2 linked regions of the Alkalilimnicola ehrlichii MLHE-1 genome follow. The protein of the gene in region 2 interacts with the protein of the main gene of each other region in a pairwise test. Links are inferred from orthologs where the notes say so. Each region holds a gene or a part of one and is shown on either strand. Other genes may lie near its edges.

The links.
Region 1: the proteins of MLG_RS08620 (region 2) and dsbD interact in binary tests that used the Escherichia coli proteins (3 or more experiments, as listed by UniProt). The link is inferred for Alkalilimnicola ehrlichii MLHE-1 from one-to-one orthologs.

The regions. Positions count from the first base shown.
Region 1 is NC_008340.1:24,725-28,027, forward strand. The notes cover bases 114-3,105. They hold dsbD (protein-disulfide reductase DsbD), read left to right. Parts: upstream 114-683; coding sequence 684-2,528; downstream 2,529-3,105. Other genes in these bases: cutA (divalent-cation tolerance protein CutA), read left to right, coding at 300-674; MLG_RS00125 (TlpA family protein disulfide reductase), read left to right, coding at 2,525-3,028. Outside these bases: co-chaperone GroES, read right to left, coding at 1-80; aroQ (type II 3-dehydroquinate dehydratase), read left to right, coding at 3,156-3,303. UniProt on the Escherichia coli protein: Required to facilitate the formation of correct disulfide bonds in some periplasmic proteins and for the assembly of the periplasmic c-type cytochromes.
Region 2 is NC_008340.1:1,927,182-1,930,492, forward strand. What follows is about bases 129-3,128. They hold MLG_RS08620 (DsbE family thiol:disulfide interchange protein), read left to right. Parts: upstream 129-1,364; coding sequence 1,365-1,892; downstream 1,893-3,128. Other genes in these bases: MLG_RS08615 (heme lyase CcmF/NrfE family subunit), read left to right, coding at 129-1,371; MLG_RS08625 (cytochrome c-type biogenesis protein), read left to right, coding at 1,889-2,392; ccmI (c-type cytochrome biogenesis protein CcmI), read left to right, coding at 2,389-3,128. Also shown: more of MLG_RS08615, read left to right, coding at 1-128; more of ccmI, read left to right, coding at 3,129-3,276; MLG_RS08635 (YdcF family protein), read right to left, coding at 3,296-3,311. UniProt on the Escherichia coli protein: Involved in disulfide bond formation. Catalyzes a late, reductive step in the assembly of periplasmic c-type cytochromes, probably the reduction of disulfide bonds of the apocytochrome c to allow covalent linkage with the heme.

The sequences.
Region 1 (3,303 bases), 1.9 Mb from region 2 along the record:
ATGACGATGCCACCGGGGGAGGTGCGCTCCTCTTCCATGCGCTTGATGACCACGCGATCGTGCAGGGGACGAATGTTCATGGGGCTGTTACTCCCTTATGCGTTTGCTGTCGTTCGTGTTTGGCGGTTTTGGAGAGAGGGCAGGGTTAGCACTCTCAAGTTGTGAGTGCTAATGATAGTGACCGCCCCCCTCGAGTCAAGAGCCGCTGTCGCGGCGCTGTCCTCTGAATGGGGTCGGCGGTGGTAGAATTCAAGGCCAGTCTCGCAATTCGGACACCATAGAGCCCCGGAGGTGGCGATATGCCCGCCGAGCAGTACCTGGTTTACTGCACCTGCCCCGATGACGCCGTGGCGCGGGAACTGGCCGGCGCGCTGGTGGAGAGGCGCTTGGCCGCCTGCGTCAATATCGTGCCCGGACTGACTTCCGTGTTCTTTTGGGAGGGTGAGGCCCAGGCCGAGCCCGAGGTGCTACTGCTGATCAAGACCTCGGCGGCCGCCTACCCGGCGCTGGAGCAGGCCATCCTGGAGCAGCACCCCTATGAACTTCCCGAGATTGTGGGGGTCCCTTTGGAAAAGGGCCTGCCCGGTTTCCTGCATTGGATCGCCATGGAAACCGCGGGCGGGGCCGGTGACAACGACGACCCCAAGGACCTGCCAGACCCCGATGTCCGCTAAGGAACGCCCATGACCGCACTGGCCCGACCCCTGCCAGCGGCCACGCCGTTGCGCTGGCCGCTCTACTGGCTGCTGGTATTGCTGCTCGCCCTGCCTCTGTGGGGTGCGGATGCGCGCGCCAACCCGCTGGATCAACTGGGCGGGGGCCAGCAGCAAATCCTCCCCGCTGAGGAGGCCTTTCCCCTTTTTCTGGAGCGGATCGGCGAGCACCGCCTGCTGCTGACGGTGGATGTGGCCGAGGGCTACTACCTCTACCGTGAGAAGTTGGCGTTCGAGGTGCGTAACGGCGGCGTCGCGCTCACCGACGTGGCCATACCCGAAGGCCGGGAGAAAGACGACCCCTTCTTCGGGCAAACCACCATCCTCCGCGGCGTGGCGCAGGTGCAACTGCAGTTCGACGGCCCGGTGCCCGACGATCTGCGTTTGGAGGTGGCCTACCGCGGTTGCGCCGATATCGGTGTCTGTTATCCACCGCTGACCGCCGATCTGGGGCTCGATGGGCAGGGCGCTATTGCCAGTGGTGTCGGCGGCGGTGGCGGCGGGACGGCCGGCGGCGCCGAGGGCCGGCTCTCCAGCCTGCTTCAGGACGGCAGCGCCTGGATGATCCTCGGTGGCTTCTTCGTCGCCGGGCTGCTGCTGGCCTTCACCGCCTGTCTCTACCCCATGATCCCCATCCTCTCCGGGCTGATTGCCGGTGACAGCCAGCGCGGCAGCGGGCGGGCGCTGCTGCTCTCTTTCGTTTATGTCCAGAGTGTGGCCATTACCTATGCCCTTGCCGGGGCCGCGGCGGGCTTGACCGGCCGGGTGGTTCAGGCCGAGCTGCAGAATCTCTGGGTGTTGGGCGGGTTCTCATTGGTCCTGGTGTTGATGGCTATGGCCATGTTCGGCCTGTTCACCGTGCAGATGCCGGGTGTGCTCCAGAACCGACTGGACGCCCTGTCCCGCCGCCAGAAGGGCGGGCGGCTGCTGGGGGTGGCGGTCATGGGCATGCTCTCGGCGCTGATTGTCGGGGCCTGCTCCGGCCCGGCACTCATCGCCGCGCTCAGTTTCATCGGTACCACCGGCGAGGTCGGTCTCGGGGCGCTGGCGCTCTACGTGATGGCGCTGGGCATGGGGCTGCCGCTGCTGCTCATTGGGACCGCCGCCGGCAAGTGGCTGCCGCGCTCCGGGGCCTGGATGGACGGCGTCCGCCAACTGTTCGGTTTCGTGCTGCTGGGCGTCGCCATCTGGATGATTGAGCGGTTGCTGAGCGATGCCTTTGCCCTCGCCCTCTGGGGCCTGCTGCTGATCGCCTTTGCCGTCTGGGTCGGCTGGCGTCTGCGCGGTGGCCGGCTGCTGTGGCGCTGGAGCGGCCGTGCAGTGGGGCTGGCGGCGCTGCTTTGGGGCGCCGCCGCCCTGGTGGGGGCCGGGACCGGCGCCCATCAGCTCAGCCAGCCCCTGGCGGGGCTGAGCGGGGAGTCCCGGACGGAACTTGCCTGGGTCGATGCGCACAGCCTGGACGAGTTGGATGCCCTGCGCGAGCAGGCGCAGGCCGAGGGCCGGCCGGTGATGCTCGATGTCACTGCCGATTGGTGTATCTACTGCCAACAGCTCAAGGACCGGACCTTCCCTGACCCCGGCGTGCAGGCGGCGCTGAGCGATGCAAAGCTGGTGCGGGTGGATGTCACCGCCATGGACGATGCCGAGCGCGCGCTACTGGAGGCGCTGGGTGTTTTCCTGCCACCGGCCATCATCTTCTACCGCGCCGACGGCAGCGAGGCTCGCGGCCAGCGGGTCTCGGGTTTTCTCGGGGCCGAGGAGTTTCGGCAGCGGGTGGATGCCGCCCTGAACGGTGAGCCGGGGCCGCGGGGATGACGCGCGCCCTGCTGTTTACGGTGGTCATCCTTCTCGGCGCGGTGGCCGGGGTCTTCGGCTATCAGGTCTGGGACCAGGACCGTCCTGAGCCGCGCCCGGATCTCACCCTGCCCGATCTCCAAGAGCAGCCGCGCAGCCTCTCGGAGTGGGATGGGCGGCTGATCGTATTGAATTTCTGGGCCACCTGGTGCCCGCCCTGCGTCGAGGAGATGCCGCTGTTCCAGCGCCTCCAGGACGAGTATGGTGACCGGGGTTTACAGTTCATCGGGGTGGCGGTGGACCGGCCGGACGCCGTGGCCGAATTCGTCGCCGAGCACGACATCCGCTACCCCATCCTGTATGGCCGCCAGGCCGCCATGAGCGCCGGACAGGACTTTGGCAACCAGGCCGGGACCCTGCCCTGGACGGTGATCATCGACCGCGAAGGCCACATTCGCCACGTCTTCGACCGGGAGGTGAGCCGTGAGCAGATCGAGCCGGTGCTGCTGGACCTGCTCTAATCTGGGGTATTGATCCGCCGGCAACCTGCGGCCATTTTCTGCGAACTCGCGACGATCTGGACAACAACACGCGGATCCCGCAAAATCAGCGGCGATGTTGTCAGCCACCGCTTGGCGCCGGGGACTCATGCCAGAACTGCTGCTCCTGAACGGACCCAACCTCAACCTGCTGGGCACACGCGAGCCGGGCATCTATGGCAGTGATACCCTGGCCGACATCGAACGGCGTCTGGGCGAGCAATGCGCCGGGGCCGGCGTGCGCTTCTCCGCCTTTC
Region 2 (3,311 bases):
GCCGCGGTGGCGTGGGCCTTCCTCACCCTCGGCATCGCCCTGGGCAGCTGGTGGGCCTATTACGAGCTCGGCTGGGGCGGCTGGTGGTTCTGGGACCCGGTGGAGAACGCCTCGCTCATGCCCTGGCTCACCGGCACGGCGCTGATCCATTCGCTGGCGGTCACCGACAAACGCGGCGGCTTTCGCGTCTGGACCCTGATGCTGGCCATTGTCACCTTCGGTCTGACGCTGCTGGGCGCCTTCCTGGTGCGCTCCGGGGTAATCACCTCGGTGCACGCCTTCGCCACCGACCCCGAGCGCGGCACCTTCATCCTCGCCTTCCTGGTCCTCAGCATGGGGCTCGCCCTGGCCCTGTACACCTGGCGCGCCCCCCGGGTGGGCCCGGGCCCCGCCTTCGGCTACCTGTCGCGGGAGTCCGGCCTGCTCGCCAACAACCTGCTGCTGGCGGTGGCCACGCTCACGGTGCTGCTGGGCACCCTCTATCCGCTGGCCATGGACGCCTTGGGCGGCGGGCGCATTTCGGTGGGGCCGCCCTATTTCGAGGCGGTCTTCACACCGGTGATGCTGCCGCTGCTGGTCCTCATGGGGCTGGGGCCGCTGCTGCGCTGGAAGCTGCATGCCCCCGGCGAGCTCGCCCGCGCCATCGCCGGCATCGTGGTCGCCGCCGGGGTCATCGGCGGGCTCTGGCCGCTGGCCCTGGGCGCCTGGTCGCCGCTCACCGCCCTGAGTACCGTCATCGCCAGCTTTATCCTGCTGGCCATCGCCCTGGACCTGCACGGCCGGCTCCGCCCGGCGACACCGGGCTGGATCGGGCTGCGCCGTCGGCTCAAGGGGCTGAAGCCGCACTACCTGGGCATGCACCTGGCCCACGCCGGGGTGGCGGTCTTTCTCATCGGGGTGGCGATGGTCAGCACCTACGAGGTAGAGCGGGACGTGCGCCTGGCCCCGGGCGACGAGGTGACCGTAGCCGGTTACACCTTCACCTTCCTCGGCACCCACGAGCGGGTGGGCAGCAACTTCCTGGCCGACACCGGGCGGGTGACCGTGACCCGGGACGGTCAGGCGATCGCCCGGCTGCATCCGGAGAAGCGCCACTACCCCAGCCAGTCGATGCCCATGACCCAGGCCGCGCTCGACCGCGGCCTGTTCCGCGATCTCTATGTCTCGCTCGGCGACCCATTGGACGACGGGGCCTGGGTGGTGCGCGTCTACTACAAGCCCTACATGACCTGGCTCTGGGGCGGCTGCCTGTTCTTGACCCTGGGGGCCCTGCTTGCCGCCACCGACCGGCGCTACCGACTGGTGCGCGCCCCCCGGACCCGACCGGCCCGCCCGGCAGGAGCGCTTCGCCCCGGGGAGGCGTCATGCTGAGGGCCGGGCTGCCACTGCTGGTGCTACTCTCACTGGCCGCCCTGCTCTGGGTCGGCCTGGGGCTGAACCCGCGGGCCATTCCCTCGCCGCTCATCGACCGCGAGGCGCCCGCGTTCCACCTGCCCGATCTACAGGACCCCACCCGCACCGTGAGCCGGGACGACCTGCTGGGCCGGGTGACGGTGGTGAATGTCTGGGCCAGTTGGTGCACCAGTTGCCGCCAGGAGCACCCGGTGCTGCAGCAACTGGCGGACCGGGGTGTGCACCTGATCGGCCTGAACTACAAAGACGACCCGGCGGCAGCCCGGGAGCTGCTGGCGGAGGCCGGCAACCCCTACGCCCGCACCGCCCGGGACGGCGACGGCCGGGCCGGGATCGACTGGGGGGTTTACGCCACGCCGGAGACCTTTGTGGTGGACCGGGAGGGCGTGGTCCGCCACAAGCACACCGGTCCGCTGACCGCCGAGATCGCACGGGAACAGATCCTGCCCCTGATCCGCGAACTGGAGGCCACCCCATGAAGCGAGCGCCAATGCTCGACACCCGCGCCGCCCACCTGGCCGCCCTGGGGCTGATCCTGCTGGCGCTGCTGGCGCCGCCGGCGGCCGCCATCCCGGTGGGCACCCCGCTGACCTTCGACAACGAGACCCAGGCGCAGCGCTACCAGACGCTGATCCGCGAGCTGCGCTGCACCGTCTGCCAGAACCAATCGCTGCTCGACTCCAACGCCGCCCTGGCCCGCGATCTCCGTCGCCAGATTTACGAAATGGTGCGCGACGGCCACAGCCGACGGCGGATCGAGCAGTTCATGGTCGACCGGTACGGCGACTACGTCCTTTACCGCCCCCCGCTGCGGGCGGCCACCTGGCTGCTCTGGGGCGGCCCCTTTCTACTGCTGGCCCTGGGCGCCGGTCTCTATCTGGCCGTCCTGCGCCGGCATAGCCGGGGGGGCGGCCACACCGCGCCGCTGACCGCAGAGGAACGGGCACGGCTCCAGGCAATCGACAGGAGGTTGACATGATGGCCTTCCCCCTCACCACCATGGTGCTCTGCCTGATCGCCATTGCCCTGCTGCTCATCCCGCTGCTGCGCGGGGACTGCGCACTCTGCCGCGATGGGCAGTGCCAAACCGGCCCGGATACGACCGACCCGGACGACCCGGCCGACGCCAATCTCCGCATCTACCGCCAGCAGGTGACGGAACTTGCCGCCGAGCGCGACGCCGGCCGCATCGACCCGACCCGCTACCGCGAGATCCAGGCGGAGCTGGCCCGGGACCTGCTGAGCCAACCGTCCGCCCCCGCTGAACCCGCCGCCCCGGTGGGTGGTGGCCGGCGCTGGGCGGTGGCCGGTCTGTTGGCGGTACTGGTGCCCACCGTCGGCCTGGCCACTTACGTGCACACCGGTGCCGGCAACGAGGGCCTGCAGGCCTCGGCGGCGCGCGCCCACCCGGACCAATCCCCGGCGGAGGTGGTCCAGGCGTCGCTGGCCACCCTTCAGGCCCACCTGGAACGCCACCCGGAGGACAGCGACAACTGGGTGCTGCTGGGCCGCACCCTCACCGCGCTGGGGAAGACCGAACAGGCCCTGGAAAGCTACCGCGCGGCCCTGCGCCACGGCCAGGACAACCACCCGGAGCTGTTGGCCCGCTACGCCGACCTGCTCGCCGGCAGCCGGGACGGCCGGCTGCGGGGCGACCCGGAGCGCCTGGTGCGCCGGGCGTTGGACATCGACCCCGACCACCGCCTGGCCCTCTGGCTCGCCGGCAGTGCCGCGCTGGAACGGGGTGATGCCGCGGTGGCCCGCCGCCATTGGGAACGGCTACTGGCGCTGCTGCCGGCGGAGAGTGACGATGCCGGGAAGATCCGGGAGAAGCTCCGGGCCCTCGACGGGCCACGGGGCTGAGCGCCGCCCGCCCCCGGGGTCACTCCCCGGACAGA